3 regions of the Streptomyces sp. NPDC015171 genome follow, and region 2 is predicted to be linked to each of the others. Evidence: riboswitches for the same ligand, from Rfam matches in the RefSeq annotation. Region 2 holds a riboswitch; each other region holds the start of a gene.
What was found. Region 2 has a riboswitch for cyclic di-AMP ahead of ACF073_RS03950 (transglycosylase SLT domain-containing protein). Riboswitches for the same ligand answer to the same signal wherever they lie in the genome.

Region 1 (7,330 bases), on a different contig from region 2:
TCGGTGACCCGGCCGTCGTGCACCAGGTGCCGCTCGGTCATCCGCACACAGCCGACGTCCACCGACCGTGCCGCGCGCACCCGGTCGTCGCCGACGACGAACTCGGTGGAGCCGCCGCCGATATCCACGACGAGATACGGCTTGGCGAGGTCGTCGCGGCCGGTGAGTTCCCTGGTCGCCCCGGTGAAGGAGAACTCCGCCTCCTGGTCCCCGGTGATGACCTCGGGCTCGACGCCGAGGATGTCCAGCACCCCGCGCACGAAGTCGTCGCGGTTCTCGGCGTCCCGGGAGGCGGAGGTGGCGACGAAGCGGAGCCGCTCGGCGCCGTGCTCCTTGATGACGGCGGCGTACTCGCGGCAGGCGGCGAAGGTGCGCTCCAGCGCCTCGGGCGCGAGCCGGCCGGTGCGGTCGACCCCCTGGCCGAGCCGCACGATCGTCATCCGGCGGTCCAGCTCGGTCAGTTCGCCCGTCGCGGGGTCGGCGTCGGCGACCAGCAGCCGGATGGAGTTGGTGCCGCAGTCGACGGCGGCCACACGGGTCACTGCTCGTCCTCCCCTGCGGTGCCGGCCGCAGCGCGGCCCGCGCCGTCCTCCGCGTCCTTCGCGTCCTCCGCCTGGCACCCGGCGCCGGGCGGCGTCACGCACGCGCCCTTGCGCCACCACTCCGGCAGCATCGCCAGGGCCTCGTCGCCGAGCGGGTTCACGCCCGGTCCCGCGGCCAGGGAGTGGGCGACCAGCACGTGCAGGCACTTGACCCGGTCCGGCATGCCGCCCGCGCTCGGGAAGCCCGCGAGGACCTCGATCTCGTCCCGGCGCCGGATGTAGTCCTCGTGCGCGGCCCGGTACGCGGCGGCCAGCTCGGGGTCGGTCCCCAGCCGCGCCGTCATCTCCTTCATGACGCCGTCCGCCTCCAGCGTGCCGATGGCGGAGGCCGCCTTCGGGCACGTCAGGTAGTAGACCGTCGGGAACGGCGTGCCGTCGGGCAGGCGCGGCGCCGTCTCCACGACGTCGGGCTGACCGCACGGGCAGCGGTGCGCGATGGCCCTCAGGCCCCGCGGCGGACGGCCCAGCTGCTGCTTGAAGGCCGCTACGTCCGCGTCGGTGGGCTCGGTGCGCGGAGTGGGCGGCGGAGGCGTTTCCATGACTGCTTCCAGAATGGCTTTCTGTCGGATTCCCGGCCCGGCGGGCCGGTCACTGGTCGGAGGCGTCGGACTTGTCGACCCCGTCCCAGACGTTCGCGTACCAGGGCCGCTGGGCGGCCCCGAGGTCGGCGCGGGAGGGCCGGGCCGCGCCGGGGTCGACGACCACGTACCCCGTCTCGCCGGGCATCACGTAGTGCAGCCGGCGGCGGATCTGCTGCTCGGCGTAGGCGTCGTCCTGCCAGCGGGCCTTCAGGTCGCGCAGCTGCTCGACGCGCTCGCGTGCCTGCTCCTGCTTGCGCCGGACGTCGGCGATCTCCGCGCGCTGCGAGACGTACTGCCGCATCGGGTAGGCGAGGGCGACGACCAGCGAGCACAGCACCAGCGCGAGCAGGGCCGCGCGGCCGGTGAGCCGGGAGCGGCGGACCTGCCGTTTGGCCTGGGAGCGGTAGACCCGGGCCGCCGTCTGCTCGCCGAGCAGCCGCAGCCTGGTCGCGGTGGAGAACCGGTCACGGTCCTTCACGGCCATCTTCCCCGCCTCCCGTTCCACGCGCGTACGTCCCCGCACACGGTACGGGACCGAGTACGGGGACGTACGTACGACTGGCTCAGCTGTGACCCTGTACGGCTCAGCCCTTGAAGCGCGGGAAGGCGCTGCGGCCGGCGTACACCGCGGCGTCGTCGAGGATCTCCTCGATGCGCAGCAGCTGGTTGTACTTGGCGACGCGCTCGGAGCGGGCCGGGGCGCCGGTCTTGATCTGGCCGCAGTTGGTGGCGACGGCCAGGTCGGCGATGGTGACGTCCTCGGTCTCGCCGGAGCGGTGGGACATCATGCACTTGAAGCCGCTGCGCTGGGCCAGCTCGACGGCGTCCAGGGTCTCGGTGAGCGAGCCGATCTGGTTCACCTTGACCAGCAGGGCGTTGGCGGCGCCGTCCTCGATGCCGCGGGCCAGGCGCTCCGGGTTGGTGACGAACAGGTCGTCGCCGACCAGCTGGACCTTGTCACCGAGACGGTCGGTGATGACCTTCCAGCCGGCCCAGTCGTCCTCGAACAGCGGGTCCTCGATGGAGACGAGCGGGTAGGCCGCCACCAGCTCCTCGTAGTACTCCGTCATCTCGGCGGCGGAGCGCTCCTTGCCCTCGAAGAGGTACTTGCCGTCCTTGTAGAACTCGGAGGCGGCGACGTCGAGCGCGAGGGCGATCTGCTGGCCGGGGACGTAACCGGCCTCCTTGATGGCCTCGAGGATGAGGTCGAGGGCGGCGCGGTTGGAGTCCAGGTTCGGGGCGAAGCCGCCCTCGTCGCCGAGACCGGTGGACAGGCCCTTGCCCTTCAGGACCTTCTTGAGGGTGTGGTAGACCTCGGTGCCCCAGCGAAGGGCCTCGGAGAAGGACTCCGCGCCGATCGGGGCGATCATGAACTCCTGGATGTCCACGTTGGAGTCGGCGTGCGAGCCGCCGTTCAGGATGTTCATCATCGGCACCGGCAGCAGGTGCGCGTTCGGGCCGCCCAGGTAGCGGAAGAGCGGGAGGTCGCTGGCCTCGGAGGCGGCGTGGGCGACGGCGAGCGAGACGCCGAGGATGGCGTTGGCGCCGAGCGAACCCTTGTTGTCGGTCGCGTCCAGGTCGAACATGGCCTGGTCGATCAGGCGCTGCTCGGTGGCGTCGTAGCCGACCAGCTCGGGGCCGATCTGCTCGATGACGGCGAGGACGGCCTTCTCGACGCCCTTGCCCTGGTAGCGGTTCGGGTCACCGTCGCGCAGCTCGATGGCCTCGAAGGCACCGGTCGAGGCGCCGGACGGGACGGCGGCACGACCCGTGCTGCCGTCGTCGAGGCCGACCTCGACCTCGACCGTGGGGTTGCCTCGGGAGTCCAGGATTTCCCGGGCTACGACGACGTCGATGGACGGCACGAGCATCTCCTTCGTGGATGTGACGCTGGTTGTGCGGGGCTGGTGTGCCTTGCGACTAGAGCCTAACCGTCCCTGAGGCGTCGGCCACCGACCGACCGTCCCGTGGACAGGCCGACGGTACCTTTTGTTTCTTCACGAAACAAAGGGAAGGGGCGCGGCGGACGCGAAAAAGCCCCGCCCCGGTGCGTACGGGGGAACACGCACCGGGGCGGGGAGCCCGTGGGGACGGGGGTGGCCCGCACGGGGCCCTGCGGCGGGGCCCGCGGAAGGGTGCGGGCCCGTGGTCCGGCCGGAGCCGGAGGTCACTTCAGGTGCAGCTGCTGACCCGGGTAGATGAGGTCGGCGTCCTGGACGATGTCCTTGTTCAGCTCGAACAGCTTCTGCCAGCCGCCCTTGACCTTGTGCTTCTCGGCGATGGTGCTGAGGGTGTCGCCCGCGGCCACCTTGTACTCGCCGTCGCCCTTCTTGACCGTCTTGCCGGTCGGGGTGGTGACGGTCTCGCTCTTGGCGGAGGCGGCCGGGCGCTCGGCGGAGCGGGAGGCGGCCTGCCCGTCGGAGGAGCGGGTGGTGGTGCTGCCCGAGTCCGGCGTGGAGGTCGACGGGGTGGACGGGGCCGACGGGGTCGTCGGGGCGGAGCCGCCATTGGGGGTGCTCGACAGGCCCGTGCCGCAGACCGGCCAGGCGCCCTTGCCCTGCGCGGCGAGGACCTTCTCGGCCACGGCGATCTGCTGGGCCTTGGTGGCCTGGTTCGCCTGCGAGGCGTAGGCGGTGCCGCCGTACGCGGCCCAGGTGGAGGCGGAGAACTGCAGACCGCCGTAGTAGCCGTTGCCGGTGTTGATGGACCAGTTGCCGCCGGACTCGCACTGGGCGACGGTGTCCCACTCGGAGGTGGTGGCCGCGGAGGCGTTGCCGGCCGCCATCAGCGGGGCGGCGACGGCGGCGCCGGTGACACCGGCCAGCGCGACGGCGCGGACGGCCTTGGACGGACGACGGTGCTTGCCCTTGCCGGAAAACAGCATGGATCGATCCCCTCACCGACGCCTGCGAGGTGAGCTGTCGGGTTCGGGCCGGTTGAGTTGCCCGGCCGCACCTCCCGCTTGCGCGGAGTGCGGCTTCACCCCCAGCCGGTTCCAGCCTCAAGTGCTGGTTCCGGCGCCTACCTTGGGTCCCCCGCTCCTGCCTACGGCGCTTGACGCGTCGACTGTTCCCGGACGGCCGCTGGCAGGATTCGGCGTTGCGGCACCGGGGCCCGTGGTGACGAGCGGCCTTGACCGTAGGCAGGCGATCGCCGGAATTTCAAAGACGATCAGGGCTTCTGAGACTCATCCCACACTTTCGCCAAATCGGACATTAGGCTCTAAGTGGGGCGTCAACTCCCGCTACTTACCGCCTGTTTCGTCCCCAACTTCCAGGGTCTGACCGGCGGAGATGTGGTTCGGGTCGGACCCGACGGACTCCTTGTTCCCCGCGTACAGCGCCCGCCATCCGCCGTCGACGTCAAGGGAGTCGGCGATGGAGCAGAGGGTGTCGCCCTCGCGGACGGTGTAGGTGCCGGGCTCACGGGAGGCGTGCCGGCCCGAGGAGGCGGCCTCCTGTCCGTTTCCCGCACCTTCGTCCGCACTCGCACCCCGGTGCCGTCCGCCGCTGGCGAGGGACCCGGTGTCGACCAGGCTCCAAGCACCGGCGGCCTGCTGGGGGTTGTCGGCGATCCCGGCGTCCGGGGTGGCCGTGGGGGACCCCTCGGTCTCCCGCGGGCCGCCGGTCGCCGGCGGGGTGGACTTGCCCGACTCGGGCGTGTCGCTCCCGCTGGAACCGGTGTCCTTGCCGGAGCCCTTGCCCGCGTCCTTGCCGGAGTCCTCGCCCGGCTTCGCGGACGGCTTTCCGGTCTCCTTCGAGGAGGAGCCCGTGCCGGAGCCGGAGTTGGCGTCGGAGTCGGCATCCGTGGAGGACGGAGAATCGGGCGAACCGGACGAGTCGGAGCCGTGGGAGTCGTCCGACGAACCGGAGTCGCCGGCCCCGGACGTGTCTCCCGAGCCGCTGCCGCCCCCGGAGCCGCCGACGCCCGTGTCGACGTCCACGGAGCTTGAGTCCGAGGTCAGGCCGGACAGCAGGGCGCAGGTGGCCCAGGGCGTCGTGCCCCGGTCGGCGAGGATCTTCTCGGCCACGGAGATCTGCTGGAGGCGGCTGGCCTGGTCGGCGCTGCCCGCGTACTGCCCGCCGCCGTACGTGTCCCAGTCGTCCTGCGAGATCTGCAGGCCGCCGTAGTACCCGTTGCCGGTGTCGGCGCTCCAGGAGCCGCCGCTCTCGCATTCGGCCACCTTGTCCCACGTGGTGCCCTCGGCCGCGTTGGCGCTCGCCGCGCCGAGGAGCGGGATGGCGATGGCGGAGCCGGTCACTCCGGCCGCGACGAGGAGGGCCGGAGCCTGACGGGGGCGACGGTGTCGACCGTTCCCGGAGAGCATGCGGAAGCCTTTCGAGCGACAGCTGGAGCGGTGGGCGCCGAAACTCCGCGCCACACTGAGGGGTGAACGTATAGGCAGACGATCACTTGTCACAAGTTAATGCCGCGCAGATCACGTGAAGATCACAGAAGTGAACGTCTCCGGTTCACGCGGTGGGTGTGAACTCGACCGGGAGCGTGCGCAGGCCGCGCATGATGAGTCCGCCGCGCCAGCGCAGGTCGGCCGGGTCGGCGGCGAGCCGCAGGTCGGGCAGCCGGGTGAGAAGGGTGGCCAGCGCGGTCTGGCCCTCCAGGCGGGCGAGCGGGGCGCCGAGGCAGTAGTGGATGCCGTGGCCGTAACCGAGGTGCTGGTTGTCGCGGCGGGCGAGGTCCAGCACGTCCGGATTGGCGAACCGCTCCGGGTCCCGGTCGGCGGCGGCGAGGACGACGAGCACCGGATCGCCCGCCGCGATGTCCTGGCCGCCGAGGGTGAGCGGCTCGGTGGCGAACCGCCAGGTGGCCAGCTCCACCGGGCCGTCGTAGCGCAGGAGTTCCTCGACGCCGGTCTCCAGCAGGTCCCGCTCGCCCGCGGCCAGGGACCGCTGCAGCCGGTGGCGCTGCCCGGGGTGGGTGAGCAGGGCGTAGGTGCCGTTGCCGATGAGGTTGACGGTGGTCTCGAAGCCGGCGAAGAGAAGGATGAAGGCCATCGCGGCGGCCTCGTTCTCGGTGAGGTGCTCGCCGTGGTCGGAGGCGCGGATCAGGCCGGAGATCAGGTCCTCGCCGGGAGCGGGCTCGGCGGGCAGCGCCTCCCGCTTCTTGTGGATCAGCTCGGCGAGGTAGCCGCGCATCTTCTTCACCGACCGGGCGACCCCGCCGCGCGGCCCTCCCCCGTGCCGGATCATCATGCCCGCCCAGTCCCGGAAGTCGTCCTGGTCCTCGCGCGGCACACCGAGCAGATCGCAGATGGCGTAGATGGGCAGCGGGAAGGCGAACTCGTGGATGAGGTCGGCGGAGCCCGTCTTCGCGAACCCGTCGATGAGCTGGTCGGTCAGCTCCCGCACCCGGGGCGCGAACTCGGCGACCCTGCGGGGCGTGAACGCCTTGCTGACCAGCCGGCGCAGCCGGGTGTGGTCCGGCGGGTCGATGTTCAGCAGATGCGTCATCAGCTCGGCCTTGCGCTCGCCCGGGATGCCCGTCTTGCCCTTGGCGTGCGCGGGCTCGTCGTGATGCGCCGGGTTCTTGCTCAGCCGCTGGTCGGCGAGGGCCTGCTTGGCATCGCCGTACCGCGTGACCAGCCACGCCTCGACCCCGCTGGGCAGCCGCGTCCGGTGCACGGGCGCGTGCTCCCGCAACCAGGCGTACGCGGGGTACGGGTCGGTGGCGAACTCCCAGGTGAAAAGGGCCGGGGGCGGGGGCGGGGTGGAGGGCGGGGTGGAGGGTGCGTCGGCCGGGTGGGGGGACGCGGAGTGGGGGGACGCGGAGTGGGGGCAGGGCTGGGTGGCGGAGGCCGGGGACGGTGGGCCGGGGCGGGGGGCCGGGGCGGCGGGGTCGCCGGGGTCGCCGGCGGGCGGGTCCGGAGGGGAACTCGGGGCACCGGAGTGGGGAGCCGGGGCGGCGGGGTCGCCGGCGGGCGGGTCCGGAGGGGAACTCGGGGCACCGGAGTGGGGAGCCGGGGCGGCGGGGTCGCCGGCGGGCTGGCCCGGACGGGAACTCGGGGCACCGGAGTGGGGAGCCGGGGCGGCGGGGTCGCCGGCGGGCTGGCCCGGAGGGGAACTCGGCTGGTCGGGGGTGGGGCCCGGCTGGTCGGGGTGGAGCTGCTCGGTCACTCCTCGACCGTATCCG
Region 2 (7,330 bases):
GCCCGCGCCTCCTCCGCGTACCGGACGGTGTCCCGGCGGGCCTGCTCCAGCGCGGGGTGCGCGCGCAGGGCGGTCAGCGCCTCCGCGTGCCGGCCGTCGTCACTGAGGTCGGAGTCCAGCAGCTCGCACAGCGCGAGGTCCTCGGCGAGGCCCAGCCGGGCGGTCCGCTCGCGCAGCCGGAGCACCGGCAGGGTCGGGACGCCCTCGCGCAGGTCGGTGCCCGGGGTCTTGCCGGACTCGTGGGAGTCGGAGGCGATGTCCAGGACGTCGTCCGCGAGCTGGAAGGCGACTCCCAGCCGTTCGCCGTACTGGGTGAGTACGTCGACGACCGTCTCGTCCGCGCCGGACATCATCGCGCCGAACCGGCACGCCACCGCCACCAGGGAGCCCGTCTTGCCGCCGAGCACGTCCAGGTAGTGCTCGACCGGGTCGCGCCCGTCCGAGGGACCCGCGGTCTCCAGGATCTGACCGGTGACCAGCCGCTCGAAGGCCAGGGCCTGCACCCGGACCGCCTCGGGGCCGAGGTCGGCGAGGATCTGGGAGGCGCGGGCGAAGAGGAAGTCGCCGGTGAGGACGGCGACGGAGTTGTCCCAGCGGGTGTTGGCGCTGTCCACGCCGCGCCGCACGGCCGCCTCGTCCATGACGTCGTCGTGGTAGAGCGTGGCGAGGTGGGTCAGCTCCACGACCACGGCCGACGGCACGACGCCCGGCGCGTAGGGGTCGCCGAACTGGGCGGCGAGCATCACGAGAAGTGGCCGGAAACGCTTCCCTCCGGCCCGTAGGAGGTGCTGCGCGGCCTCCGTGATGAACGGGACCTCGCTCTTGGTGGCCTCGAGCAAGCCTTCCTCGACAGCCGCCAATCCGGCCTGGACATCGGCTTCCAGAGCCTGGTCCCGCACGCTCAGCCCGAACGGCCCGACGACGGTCACGAGGGGTCTCCTGTCTGCTGGTGTCTGCTGGCGATTACGCGGTTTGTCGATAGGTCGTTGCCCTCACTCAAGTCAGCGTATCCGGTCCCGTTTCGATCACCGATAGCGCCCACCGGTCCAGCCCGGGCGGTATCGGACCATGACCGCCATGGTTTTGATCAGATGGTAATAACGGACATTTATCGACTTAACAGTAATCCGAGCACCGTGTCGTGACCTCTCCAGGCCCCCCTTTCGGTCACTCTCCCCCCATCGACCACTACGGCAACGACACGCACCACATCCCGGCTTCCACCATTAGTCCGACTTCAGGCGTGAATCCCTCTAATCCCTCATGTCTGATTTGCAGGGTTTTGCCATTTCGTGAATTGGGTCACTCGCCCCAGGGGTCCACTTCACTCCCCCGGACCCCCACCACCCCTTGCCGCGTCGGCGAGTTGAGGATTGGCAACCGCAAAGGATCAAGCGCCTCATACGGCGTCGATCAAGGTCAAATGGCGCATTGCGTGAATCCGGTACTTGTTCCCGACATGTGCGGTCGCATACGTTCCGGGCCGTCGGGCGGACGCCTAATCCTGCCGCCGCCCGCATAACCCATCGACGAACTCATTCGTACGGCAGGAGCGGGGGACCCAGGTAAGCCGCCGGACCGGAACGGCCCATGCCGCACCGGAACGGCTCGGGGTGAAGCCGTGCCCTCCCCAGGCACGGCCGGGCACCTCCCCGCCCGAACCCGACAGCTCACCTCGTAGGCGCCGGAGAGGAATCCCCCATGCTCGCTGCCGCTCAGCACCGCCGCACCCGCCTCGTCCGCACCCTCGCCGCCGTCGGATCCGGCGCGGCCCTCCTCGTCCTGCCGCTCATCGGCGCGACCAGCGCCTCCGCGACCACCGGCACCACCACGACGGCCGCCACCACCCCCGCCGGATACCCGAACAACCTCGACGGCTGGATCCGCGAGTCGCTCGCGATCATGAGCGAGAAGAAGATCCCGGGCACCTACAACGGCATCTACCGCAACGTCATCCGGGAGTCCTCGGGCAACCCGGCGGCCATCAACCTCTGGGACTCCAACGCCGCCAAGGGCATCCCGTCCAAGGGCCTGCTCCAGGTCATCGACCCGACGTTCAACGCCTACCACGTCGCCGGAACCTCGTTCGACATCTACGACCCGGTCGCGAACATCACCGCCGCCTGCAACTACGCGGCCGCGCGGTACGGCTCGATCGACAACGTCTTCAGCGCGTACTGACAGCCGCGGGCCGGCACCCGGCAGGCCCGGCCGGCCGGCACTCGGCCCCGACACCCGGCAGGCCCGGCCGACCGGCACCCGGCCCCCGGCAGGTCCGATCGGCCCGATCCGCCCGATCGGCCGGTGGCTACTGAGGTGCCGGTCAGTCGGTCGGGAACAGTCTTTCGAGGACGACGGCGATGCCGTCGTCCTCGTTCGACAGGGTGATCTCGTCGGCCACCGCCTTGAGTTCGGGATGGGCGTTGGCCATGGCGACACCGCGTCCGGCCCAGCCGAACATCGGGATGTCGTTGGGCATGTCGCCGAAGGCCAGCGTCCGCGCGGCGCCGATCCCAAGTCGTTCGGCGGCCAGCGCGAGGCCGGTCGCCTTCGTCACCCCGCTCGGCTGGAGTTCCACGGTGCCGGGCCCCGACATGGTGACCGTCGCCAGCGAACCCACCGCCGCGCGCGCCACGGCCGCCAACGCGTCGTCGGACAGGGACGTATGCCGCAGCAGCACCTTGCTGATGGGCGCGCACCACAGGTCGTCGCGGCGGGCGACGCGCACCGCGGGCAGGGTCGGGTGGGGCATCCGGTAGCCGGGCTCGATCAGCGTGAGTCCGTCCACGCCGTCCTGGTCGACCGCCGCGTAGACCTGCCCCACCTCCGCCTCGATCTTGCCGAGCGCGGTCTCGGCCAGTTCCCGGTCCAGCCGAACCGACCAGAGCAGGCGGTCGCCCCCGGCGTCGTAGACCTGCGCGCCCTGCCCGCACACCGCGAGCCCGGTGCAGCCCAGGTCCGCGAGGAGGGGCCGTACCCGCGGGGCCGGGCGGCCCGTCACCACCAGGTGCCGGGCACCGGCCCGCGCCACCCGCGCGAGCGCGGCGAGCGACCGGTCGGAGACGGTGTCGTCGCCGCGCAGCAGCGTCCCGTCCAGGTCGGTGGCGATCAGTGCATATGCGGGGGTGGGTGCCATGACCAGAGAATACGGACACGGCGGCCCCCCGACTCACCTGCCGTTCCACGCACTTACGTGCTGTTCGCCCCCAAGTGGGGTCTGTAGGTGCCTTGATGGCGGTGTGGCGGCGGCTCGGCCAGGTGCGGCGGCGGCTCGGCCAGGTGCGGCGGTGGCTCGGCAGGGTGCGGCGGTGGCTCGGCCGGTGCGTCCCCGCGCGCCCAGGAGCGGGCGGGCGGGGACCGCGGCTGCCGGCGCCGCCGCTCAGCCGTGGGCGGCGGCCAGGTGCCGCGCCAGGCGCGGGGAGGCGAACTCCGTACCGCAGACGAACCGCATCACCGGACCGTAGGACGACGCGGCCGGCAGGCCGGTGAAGTACAGGCCGGGCACGGAGGACACATAGCCGGGGCCCAGCCGGGGCGTGCCGCGGCTCACCGCGAGCCGGGTGCGCAGCCCGTGGCCGAGGAAGTCCATCGCCGCGATGTCGACGCGATAGCCGGTCGCGGCGATGACATGGTCGGCGATGAGCCGTTCGGTGTGGCCGGGATGGGCGCGGACGGTGAGCACGGGGCTGCCGTCCCGGATCTCGGCGCCCTCCACCCGGGAGACGTCCCGCACCTGCACGGCGCTCTCGAAGCGTTCACGCAGCCACCAGGCGCCGAGCGGGCCGAGGACGCGGCGGACCAGGTGGTGGCGGACGGCCTCGGGCAGGTGGCGGTAGGAGTGCGGGTAATAGCTGAGCGCCCACAGGGACCAGGCGCGGCCGAACGGGGACTCGGGACGGAACCTCGGCTGCTTCCAGGGCGGGGCGCCGAAGGCCACCCGGCCGCGGCCGCGCGCGACCACGCGCACGCGTGCGCCCGCCTCCGCCGCGAGCGCCGCCGTCTCCAGCGCGGACTGGCCGGCGCCGATGACGATCAGCTCCTTGCCGGCGAACCGGCCGAGATCATGGTGCTGCGAGCTGTGCGAGACGGGGCCTGCCGGGGCGGGGCCGCCGGCCGCGGCCGGTGCCAGCGCGGCCGGCAGGTGGGCGAGCCCGGACAGGCCGGTGGCGACGACGACCGCGCGCGCGGTGAACAGCTCGCCCGAGTCCAGCTTGAGTTCGAAGCCGCCGCCCGGGCCCTGGTCGACGGAGACGACCCGCACCCGCTCCAGCTCGGGCACCAGCTCGCGCTGGAACCACTCCCCGTAGGCGATGAAGGTCTCCACCGGGATGATGTCCTCGTCGGTCACCAGCCGGCGTGTCCCGGCCGCGTCGCAGTAGTCGGCCAGGGTGTGGCCGGGCTGCGGGCAGTCGAGGCTGGAGGCGGCGGGCGTCGACTTGAGGAGCATGCCCTGCGGCATGTGGGCACGCCAGCTCACCATGGGATCGCCGAAGACACGGACGGGGATGCCGCGCGCCCGCAGATGGGCGGCGGTGGACAGGCCGAACGGCCCCGCCCCGATCACTGCTACCGGTCGGATCACGAAGTCCCTCCCCAGGACGCGGTACGCCACGCTGTCGTGGCCTTGCCTACTTCGTGGCGGTGCTGCCGCCGCGGCGGCTGGTCCGCCACAGCTGATAGAGGTGCTTCGCGCCCGGGCGCACGAAGCGGGCGAGCATCGTGAGGAACGGCAGCGGGTCGTCACCCGCGAGCCAGGCCAGCTCCGTGCCGCTCGGCCTGGCCGGCGCGTGCGGTGTGGTGTAGCCGCTGCGACGGTAGGCGAGGAGGGCGGGCAGGTCGATGTTCTCCACGATGTAGCGGTGGCCGGCGCGCTGTTCCCCCTCCGGAACAGCGCGGCCGGTCAGGTGCAGGTGCATCGCACGGACGACGTCCACGCCCGACTCGTTCTCGAAGAGCCGGAACTGCGCGCCCATGCGCGGGTTGAAGTCGAGCAGCTTGTACTGTCCGTCGCGCCGGTCGAAGCGCAGGTCGAGGTCGATGATGCCGCTGAAGCCGATCTGCTTGATGAAACGTGCGGCGAGGTCGGCGAGTTCCGGGTTGTCGACGACGTACGCGTTCGCCGTCATGCCCGCGTGCGGCGGCCAGGAGCGGACCTTGACGCCGGTGAACAACGCGAGCGGGCTGGAGTCCTGGTCGAAGCAGGCGTGCACGATCCAGTCCTCGGCCTCCTCGCGCGGCAGGTACTCCTGGAGGATCACCCCGGGCTCCGCGCCCCAGTCGCGGGCCAGACCGAGCAGCCCCGCGCGCGTGCCGATCTTCGTGGTGCCGTTCACGGCGGGCCGCCGGCGCCGGACGAACGCCTCGCGATTCTTGGCCACCACCGGGAAGCGCGCCGTGTCGGCGAAGGCGACGATCTCCTCGTACGAGCGCGGGAACACCGCCGCCGGGCTGGCGATGCCATGCTCCGCACACAGTTCGTGCAGCCCCTGCTTGCTGGCCAGCCGGCGGGGCAGCACGGGGTCCACGCGCGGGAACAGGAAGGGCCCGGCCAGGTCGCCCTGGTGCTCGGCGATCAGTACGGCGGCCTCCTCGTCCGTCGGGATCAGGACGGCCGGGCGGCCGATCCGGCGGCCGATCCGCAGCAGGCCCTCGACGAGCCTGCCCGGGTCCTCCGCGCCGGTCGTGGGCCATACGAACGCCCTCTTCAGATAGCGCGAGGAGGCGGCCGGCGTGTACGGGTCCTCGGTGATGGCGTACATGGGCACGCCGAGGCGGCCCAGGCTGCGGATCGCGCCGACACCGCCGTGGTGCAGCGGGTAGCCACCGAACTTGACGATCAGCCCGGGCACCTCACGGTCGGCCACCACGGGCACGCTGACGACGCTTCCGGCCACGGGTCCCCCCACGTGTCCCCCCAATGGAACGGACCCACCCCGTCCGTGTCCCAAAGGACGCTAAGCCGGAATTGCCGCCTCCGACAAGGCTTATCCGGACATTGCGAACTCTTTAGACATCATGCGAGCAACCTTTCGAGTGGGGCGTGAACCACTGCCCAAGACACGTAGATCGCCCGTAACGTGTGGCCCGACCACATGGAACACATCGCCATGCATGGCCCGGATGAGAGTGAGGCAGCACCCCATGCCCCCCTTCGACGTCCCCGAGGACGACCCCTTCGGTCCGCACAACCTCCCCTATGGCGTGTTCTCGCCCTCCGGCAGCACGGAGCGGAGGGTCGGCGCCCGGCTCGGGAACCACGTCCTCGACGCGGGCGCCACCGCCGCGGCACTCGGCTCGCCCCACCACGCGCTGCTCGCCGGGCCCACCCTCAACCCGCTGCTGGCCGCCGGCCGCACCGCCTGGTCGGACGTACGGCGTGCCGTCACGTCCTGGGTCACCGACCCGGCGCACCGGAACACCGTCGAACCGCTGTTCCACCCCTTGTCCGAGGTGACCCTCCACCTGCCCTTCGAGGTGGCGGACTACGTCGACTTCTACGCGTCGGAGCACCACGCCCGGAACGTCGGCCAGATGTTCCGCCCGGAGGCGGCCGACTCCCTCATGCCCAACTGGAAGCACCTGCCGGTCGGTTACCACGGCCGCGCCGGCACGGTCGTCGTCTCCGGCACCGACGTCGCCCGGCCGTCCGGTCAGCGCAAGGCCCCGGCCGACCCCGCGCCCGTCTTCGGTCCCTCGGTCCGGCTGGACATCGAGGCCGAGGTCGGCTTCGTCGTGGGCGTGCCGACCGACATGGGCAGCCGGGTCGCGCTCGGCGACTTCCGGGAGCACGTCTTCGGGCTGTGCCTGCTGAACGACTGGTCCGCGCGGGACATCCAGGCCTGGGAGTACGTCCCCCTCGGCCCGTTCCTCGCCAAGTCCTTCGCGACCTCGGTGTCGGCGTGGATCACCCCGCTGGAAGCGCTGGAGCACGCGCGCGTGGCGCCCCCGGAGCGCACGCACCCGCTGCTGCCCTACCTGGACGACTCGGCGCCCGGCACCGAACTCGGCGGGTACGACCTGCGCATCTCCGTCGCCGTCAACGGCCATGTGGTCTCCGAGCCGCCGTTCTCCGCCATGTACTGGACCGCCGCCCAGCAGCTCACCCACATGACGGTCAACGGTGCCGCACTGCGCACGGGCGACCTGTACGGCTCGGGCACGGTGAGCGGTCCGGCCGAGCACCAGCGCGGCTCACTGCTGGAGCTGACCTGGAACGGCCGTGACCCCCTCGAACTCCCGGACGGCAAGCGCACGTTCCTGGAGGACGGGGACGTGGTGACCCTGTCGGCCTGGGCACCGGGCGCGGGCGGCCTCCGGGTGGGTCTGAGCG
Region 3 (7,330 bases), on a different contig from region 2:
ATGAACACCAGGTCCTCCTCGCCGGTACGCAGCTCCACCGCGCCGACGATCCGGTCGCCCTCCTTGAGCGTGATGACCTCCAACTCGTCCTTGTTGGACGGATAGTCGGGCACCACGCGCTTGACGACCCCCTGCTCCGTGCCGAGCGCGAGACCCGGCGAGGACTCGTCGAGCGTGGTCAGGCAGACCAGCGTCTCGCCGTCCTCCAGGGAGACGAACTCCGCCAGCGGGGCTCCTCCGGAGAGGTTCGGCACCGTCGTCGGCTCGGGCAGCTGCGGCAGGTCGACCACGTTGATCCGCAGCAGCCGTCCCGCCGAGGTCACCGCGCCGATCACCCCGCGCGCGGTGGTCTGCACCGCCGAGACGATGACGTCGTGCTTGACGCGCTTGGCGCCCGCCGCCGGGAACGGCTCGTCGGTCGCCGTACGGGCCAGCAGCCCCGTCGAGGACAGCAGCACCCGGCACGGGTCGTCGGCCACCTGCAGCGGCACCGTGGCGGCCGGGGCGCCCCCGGACTCCAGCAGCACCGTGCGCCGGTCGGTGCCGAACTTCTTCGCCACGGCGGCAAGTTCGGCCGAGACCAGCTTGCGCAGCTCCGCGTCCGACTCCAGGATCCGGGTCAGTTCCTCGATCTCGGCGGAGAGCCTGTCCTTCTCCGCCTCCAGCTCGATCCGGTCGAACTTGGTGAGCCGGCGCAGCGGCGTGTCGAGGATGTACTGCGTCTGCACGTCGCTGAGCGAGAAGCGCTCCATCAGGCGCTGCTTGGCCTGCGCGGAGTTCTCGCTGGACCGGATGATCCGGATGACCTCGTCGATGTCGACCAGTGCGGTCAGCAGACCCTCGACCAGGTGCAGCCGGTCGCGCCGCTTGCTGCGGCGGAACTCGCTGCGGCGCCGGACCACCTCGAAGCGGTGGTCCAGGTAGACCTCCAGCAGCTCCTTCAGGCCCAGGGTGAGCGGCTGGCCGTCGACCAGGGCGACGTTGTTGATGCCGAAGGTCTCCTCCATCGGAGTCAGCTTGTACAGCTGCTCCAGGATCGCCTCCGGCACGAAACCGTTCTTGATCTCGATGACCAGGCGCAGGCCGTGCTCGCGGTCGGTGAGGTCCTTGACGTCGGCGATGCCCTGGACCTTCTTCGCGTTGACCAGGTCCTTGATCTTCGCGATGACCTTCTCGGGGCCGACCGTGAACGGCAGTTCGGTGACCACCAGGCCCTTGCGGCGGGCCGTGACGGTGTCGACCGTGACCGTCGCGCGCATCTTGAAGGTGCCGCGCCCCGTCGCGTACGCGTCCCGGATGCCGTCGAGGCCGACGACCCGGCCGCCGGTGGGCAGGTCCGGGCCCGGGACGTGCTTCATCAGCGTGTCCAGGTCCGCGGTCGGGTACCGGATCAGATGGCGGGCGGCGGAGATGATCTCGCGCAGGTTGTGCGGCGGCATGTTCGTCGCCATGCCGACCGCGATGCCCGAGGCGCCGTTGACCAGCAGGTTCGGGAAGGCGGCCGGCAGAGCCACCGGCTCCTGCTCCTGGCCGTCGTAGTTCGGCGCGAAGTCGACGGTGTCCTCGTCGATCGACTCGGTCATCAGGCTCGTCGCCTCGGCCATCCGGCACTCGGTGTACCGCATGGCGGCCGGCGGGTCGTCGTTGCCCAGCGAGCCGAAGTTGCCGTGGCCGTCGACCAGCGGCACGCGCATGGAGAAGGGCTGCGCCATACGCACCAGGGCGTCGTAGATCGACGCGTCGCCGTGCGGGTGCAGCTTGCCCATGACCTCGCCGACGACCCGGGCGCACTTCACGTAGGCGCGGTCCGGGCGCACGCCCATCTCGTTCATCTGGTAGACGATCCGGCGGTGCACCGGCTTGAGGCCGTCGCGGGCGTCCGGCAGGGCACGCGAGTAGATGACCGAGTACGCGTACTCAAGGTAGGAGCCACGCATCTCGTCCACGACGTCGATGTCGAGGATTCTCTCCTCGAACGAATCGTCGGGCGGCGGGGTCTTCGTGCTGCGGCGGGCCATCGCTGCCTGGCTCCTTGCTGAAGCGTGGGACGGATCTGACGCGGACCATTGTGGACCTACGCACTGACAACCCGTGCCACGACCCGGTCCCGGCGACCCGGCGGGCGCCGGGGAGCCGGCCCGCCCCGGTGCGCGCGAGCCGGCCGGGAGGGGGCCCGACGCAGGCTACGCGATCCGCTGTGGGCGTACGCCCCGCGGGAACTCCGCCGAGGCCCCGCACGCTTTGCATACAGTGGCAGGAACGGCAGGAAAACCGCGGTTCGTACAACCGACTCCGCTCGTGAAGGGACGTACATGCCCATGGGTCACACGACCACGGCCGAGGCAGGCTCCGGGGGCCTGACAGCGACCGAGCACCGGCTGGCCAACGGTCTGCGCGTGGTGCTCTCCGAGGACCACCTGACCCCGGTGGCGGCGGTCTGCCTCTGGTACGACGTCGGTTCCCGCCACGAAGTCAAGGGGCGTACCGGCCTTGCTCACCTTTTCGAGCACCTGATGTTCCAGGGCTCCGGGCAGGTCAAGGGCAACGGTCACTTCGAGCTCGTGCAGGGCGCCGGCGGCTCGCTGAACGGCACCACCAGCTTCGAGCGCACCAACTACTTCGAGACCATGCCCGCCCACCAGCTGGAGCTCGCCCTCTGGCTGGAAGCCGACCGCATGGGCTCGCTGCTGGCCGCCCTGGACGATGAGTCCATGGAGAACCAGCGGGACGTCGTCAAGAACGAACGCCGCCAGCGCTACGACAACGTGCCCTACGGCACCGCCTTCGAGAAGCTGACCGCGCTCTCCTACCCGGAGGGCCACCCGTACCACCACACGCCGATCGGCTCGATGGCGGACCTGGACGCGGCTACCCTGGAGGACGCCCGCCGGTTCTTCCGCACCTACTACGCGCCGAACAACGCGGTGCTCTCCGTGGTCGGCGACATCGACCCCGAGCAGACCCTCGCCTGGATCGAGAAGTACTTCGGTTCGATCTCCGCCCACGACGGCAAGCCCGCCCCCCGCGACGGCTCCCTGCCGGACACGATCGGCGAGCAGAAGCGCGAGGTCGTCGAGGAGGAGGTCCCGGCGCGCGCCCTGATGGCCGCCTACCGGCTCCCGCACGACGGCACGCGCGCGTGCGACGCGGCCGACCTCGCCCTGACCGTCCTCGGCGGCGGCGAGTCCTCCCGCCTGTACAACCGGCTGGTGCGCCGCGACCGTACGGCCGTGGCGGCCGGCTTCGGCCTGCTGCGCCTGGCCGGCGCCCCCTCCATGGGCTGGCTCGACGTGAAGACCTCCGGTGACGTCGAGGTGCCGGTCATCGAGACCGCCATCGACGAGGAGCTGGCCCGGTTCGCCGCGGAGGGCCCCACGCCCGAGGAGATGGAGCGCGCCCAGGCCCAGCTGGAGCGCGAGTGGCTGGACCGGCTCGGCACGGTCGCCGGCCGCGCCGACGAACTGTGCCGCTACGCCGTCCTGTTCGGCGACCCGCAGCTCGCCCTGACGGCCGTCAAGCGCGTCCTTGAGGTCACCCCGGAGGAGGTCCAGGAGGTCGCCAAGGCCCGGCTGCGGCCCGACAACCGCGCGGTCCTCGTCTACGAGCCGAAGTCCCCGGAGACCGTCGAGGACGCCGGGGTCCCCGAGGACCCGGAGCAGGAAGCGACCGTAGAGGCCGGCAACGAGAACGAGGAGACGGCCAAGTGACCGAGCTCGCCACCATGGAGTTCCACCCCCAGCCGCAGCCGGGCGAGGCCAGGCCCTGGGCGTTCCCGGCCCCCGAGCGCGGCACGCTGGACAACGGCCTGACCGTGCTGCGCTGCCACCGCCCCGGCCAGCAGGTCGTCGCGGTCGAGGTGCTGCTCGACGCGCCCCTGGACGCCGAGCCGACCGGCCTCGACGGCGTCGCCACGATCATGGCGCGAGCCTTCTCGGAGGGCACCGACCGGCACTCCGCCGAGGAGTTCGCCGCCGAGCTCGAGCGCGCGGGCGCCACCTTCGACGCGCACGCCGACCACCCCGGCGTCCGGATCGGCCTGGAGGTCCCGGCCTCCCGCCTCGCCAAGGGGCTCGGCCTGCTCGCCGACGCCCTGCGCGCTCCCGCCTTCGCCGAGAGCGAGGTCGAGCGCCTGGTCCGCAACCGCCTGGACGAGATCCCGCACGAGCTGGCCAACCCCTCCCGCCGGGCCGCCAAGGAACTGTCCAGGGAGCTGTTCCCGGCGGCCTCGCGCATGTCCCGCCCGCGCCAGGGCACCGAGGAGACGGTCGAGAAGATCGACGCCGCGGCCGTCCGCGCCTTCTACGACCGCCATGTGCGGCCCGCGACGGCCACCGCGGTCGTCGTCGGCGACCTGACCGGCATCGATCTGGACGAGCTGCTCGGCGAGACCCTGGGCGCCTGGACCGGCACCCCGGGCGAGCCCCGGCCGGTGCCGCCGGTGACCGCCGACGACCGCGGGCGCGTGATCATCGTGGACCGGCCCGGTGCCGTCCAGACGCAGCTGCTCATCGGCCGGGTCGGCCCCGACCGGCACGACCGGGTGTGGCCCGCCCAGGTGCTCGGCACGTACTGCCTCGGCGGCACGCTGACCTCGCGCCTCGACCGCGTCCTGCGCGAGGAGAAGGGCTACACGTACGGCGTGCGGGCCTTCGGGCAGGTCCTGCGGGCGGCACCGGAGGGCACGGGCGCGGCGATGCTCGCCATCAGCGGCTCCGTGGACACGCCGAACACCGGCCCGGCACTGGACGACCTGTGGAAGGTGCTGCGCACCGTCGCGGAGGAGGGTCTGACCGACGCCGAGCGGGACGTCGCCGTGCAGAACCTCGTCGGTGTGGCGCCGCTGAAGTACGAGACCGCGGCGGCCGTCGCGGGCACGCTGGCCGACCAGGTCGAGCAGCACCTGCCGGACGACTTCCAGGCCACGATGTACCAGCGGCTGGCCGCCACGGGCACGGTGGAGGCCACCGCCGCCGTCGTGAACGCCTTCCCGGTGGACCGTCTGGTGACCGTCCTCGTCGGCGACGCGTCCCAGATCAAGGAGCCGGTGGCGGCGCTCGGCATCGGCGAAGTCACCGTCGTCACCGCGGAGTAGCGGCCGGCGCCGCGCGGCAGCCGCGCGGCAGCACGCGCGCGTGTGGGCCCTCACGACCTACGGGTCGTGAGGGCCCACACTGTTCCACTCTCTTCCTCAGATGCCCGTTTTGGGCCGGAGGTTGCCCGTCTGCCCTGTGGGATGCGCTACAAAAGACCGGATTCGTTTGAGGATTGAAAGCGGGCCGCCGTAGCGTCATGCGGGCTGTTCGTCAGGCAGTACGCCGCGTCCGCGGCACCGGACAGTCATCGCCGAGTCCCCGTACGGCGCGAGCCAGGGGAGCCGGGGACCCACGTCCCCTGGGGTGAATCGGGCGCCGCGCGACCGCGGGGGGCCCGTAGGAGACCTTCCTGCTCCGAACCCGTCAGCTAACCCGGTAGGCGAGAAGGAAGGAAAGGACCAGCCACTTCATGGCGTTCATGTGCGCCACCGGGAAGCACCGCAAGCCCGGACGGGTCAAGCGGACCACGGCCCAGGCGGCCGGCATCGCGGCCCTCACCACCACCGGTGTCATCGGCACCCTCGCCGCCTCCCCGGCGCTCGCCGCCGAGACCTCCCCCGAGCAGACGGGCCTGACCCCCGTCCTCACCGCGACCGAGGGCGTCGCCGAGCAGATCGACGCGCAGGCCGCCGCCCAGCAGCAGGCCGCCGAGCAGAAGGCGGCCGAGGCGGCCGCCGCGAAGGAAGCCGCCCAGCGCGCCCAGGAGGTGCGCGAGGCCAAGGCCCGCGCCGCCCGCGAGGCCGAGCGCAAGCGGCTCAACGCCTTCGTCGCCCCGATCGCGCACTCCTACGTCTCCACGGGCTACCAGGCGAGCAGCTCCCTGTGGTCCTCCGGCTCGCACACCGGCATCGACTTCCACGCGGCCAGCGGCACCTCCGTCCACGCGGTCGGCGCCGGCACGGTCGTCTCCACGGGCTGGGGCGGCGCGTACGGCAACCAGATCGTGATCCGGATGGCCGACGGCATGTACACCCAGTACGGGCACCTGTCGTCCATCGGCGTCACGGTGGGCCAGAAGATCCTCCCGGGCCAGCAGATCGGCCTCTCCGGCGCCACCGGCAACGTCACCGGCCCGCACCTCCACTTCGAGGCGCGGACGACCCCGGACTACGGCTCGGACATCGATCCGGTCGCCTACCTCCGCAAGCACGGCGTGAACATCTGACGCCACCCCAGCACCGTCCGAAGCCCCGGCTCACCGAGCCGGGGCTTTCGCCGTTTTTCACGCCGCGCCGCAGGTCCGCTGTCCAAAAATATATCCATGGATTACGGCCCGCCGTCGGAAATTCCGGCTCATTGGAATAGAGTCACGGGACACGCGTCCATCGTCGGCGTTTCACGGGGATTAAGGCGGAGGTCGGTCATGCGTATTCCGGCGCACTCGGTGTGCACCGCTGTCCGGGACGACATCATCGCCGGTGTCTACGAACGCGGCAGCCGCCTCACCGAGGAAGTCCTGGCCCGCCGCTACGGTGTCTCGCGCGTCCCCGTGCGCGAGGCGCTGCGCACCCTGGAGGCCGAGGGCTTCGTGGTGACGCGCCGGCACGCGGGCGCGTGCGTGGCCGAGCCGGCCGAGCACGAGGCTGCCGACCTGCTGGACATGCGGATGCTGCTGGAACCGCTGGGCGCCGCCCGGGCCGCCCAGCGGCGCACCGAGGCCCATCTGAAGGTGCTGCGCGGCCTGGTCAGGCTGGGCCAGGAGCGGGCCCGGCGCGGCAACAGCGACGATCTGCGCTCGCTGGGCGGCTGGTTCCACGAGACGCTCGCCCAGGCTTCCGGCAGCCCCTCGCTGACCTCGATGCTCACCCAGCTGCGGCACAAGATCGCCTGGATGTACGCGGTGGAGGCACCGCTGAGCCCGGTGGAGTCCTGGGTGGAGCACGGTGCGATCGTGGACGCGGTGGCGCGCGGGGACGGCGAGCGCGCGCGGGCGCTGACGGCGCTGCACACCGAGCGCGCGACGGGCGCGCACCGGCTGCGCTTTTCCGGCGCTGCGGAGCGTGTGAGGACTTCGCAACATGCCGTAAACATTTCGAGCCCGCGCCATTAACACGGACGCCGTATACAAAGAAGAGTAATTCGGGGGCGGAGTCATTTCTGCTGCCCGAATTCGGTTGTACCCGGAATTGGGTCGCGCGGCGGGTGCACGGCCGGCGCGGAACGGCTGTGACGCAGGGTTCTGGATTCCGGTGGACCGAGCCGGCGCGCACGGCCACCGGCGCGCGCACGGCCCTCGC

Region 1: linked by a shared signal. The riboswitch ahead of ACF073_RS17405 (transglycosylase family protein) and the one ahead of ACF073_RS03950 (transglycosylase SLT domain-containing protein) in region 2 are both predicted to bind cyclic di-AMP.
Region 3: linked by a shared signal. The riboswitch ahead of ACF073_RS32345 (M23 family metallopeptidase) and the one ahead of ACF073_RS03950 (transglycosylase SLT domain-containing protein) in region 2 are both predicted to bind cyclic di-AMP.

Annotation. Positions count from the first base shown of each region.
Region 1 is NZ_JBIBUO010000005.1:472,391-479,720, reverse strand. Features, by position in the region: gene ACF073_RS17425 (exopolyphosphatase) at 1-542, opposite strand, end outside; gene ACF073_RS17420 (DUF501 domain-containing protein) at 539-1,141, opposite strand; gene ACF073_RS17415 (septum formation initiator family protein) at 1,191-1,667, opposite strand; gene eno (phosphopyruvate hydratase) at 1,768-3,054, opposite strand; gene ACF073_RS17405 (transglycosylase family protein) at 3,351-4,067, opposite strand; cyclic di-AMP (ydaO/yuaA leader) riboswitch at 4,072-4,246, opposite strand; gene ACF073_RS17400 (transglycosylase family protein) at 4,428-5,510, opposite strand; gene ACF073_RS17395 (cytochrome P450) at 5,656-7,314, opposite strand.
Region 2 is NZ_JBIBUO010000001.1:857,810-865,139, forward strand. Features, by position in the region: gene ACF073_RS03945 (polyprenyl synthetase family protein) at 1-929, opposite strand, end outside; cyclic di-AMP (ydaO/yuaA leader) riboswitch at 1,518-1,697, shown strand; gene ACF073_RS03950 (transglycosylase SLT domain-containing protein) at 1,702-2,181, shown strand; gene ACF073_RS03955 (HAD family hydrolase) at 2,324-3,136, opposite strand; gene ACF073_RS03960 (NAD(P)-binding domain-containing protein) at 3,380-4,582, opposite strand; gene ACF073_RS03965 (ATP-grasp domain-containing protein) at 4,629-5,873, opposite strand; gene fahA (fumarylacetoacetase) at 6,142-7,330, shown strand, end outside.
Region 3 is NZ_JBIBUO010000015.1:58,557-65,886, reverse strand. Features, by position in the region: gene ACF073_RS32360 (DNA topoisomerase (ATP-hydrolyzing) subunit A) at 1-2,018, opposite strand, end outside; gene ACF073_RS32355 (M16 family metallopeptidase) at 2,313-3,707, shown strand; gene ACF073_RS32350 (M16 family metallopeptidase) at 3,704-5,092, shown strand; cyclic di-AMP (ydaO/yuaA leader) riboswitch at 5,332-5,489, shown strand; gene ACF073_RS32345 (M23 family metallopeptidase) at 5,503-6,258, shown strand; gene ACF073_RS32340 (GntR family transcriptional regulator) at 6,457-7,143, shown strand.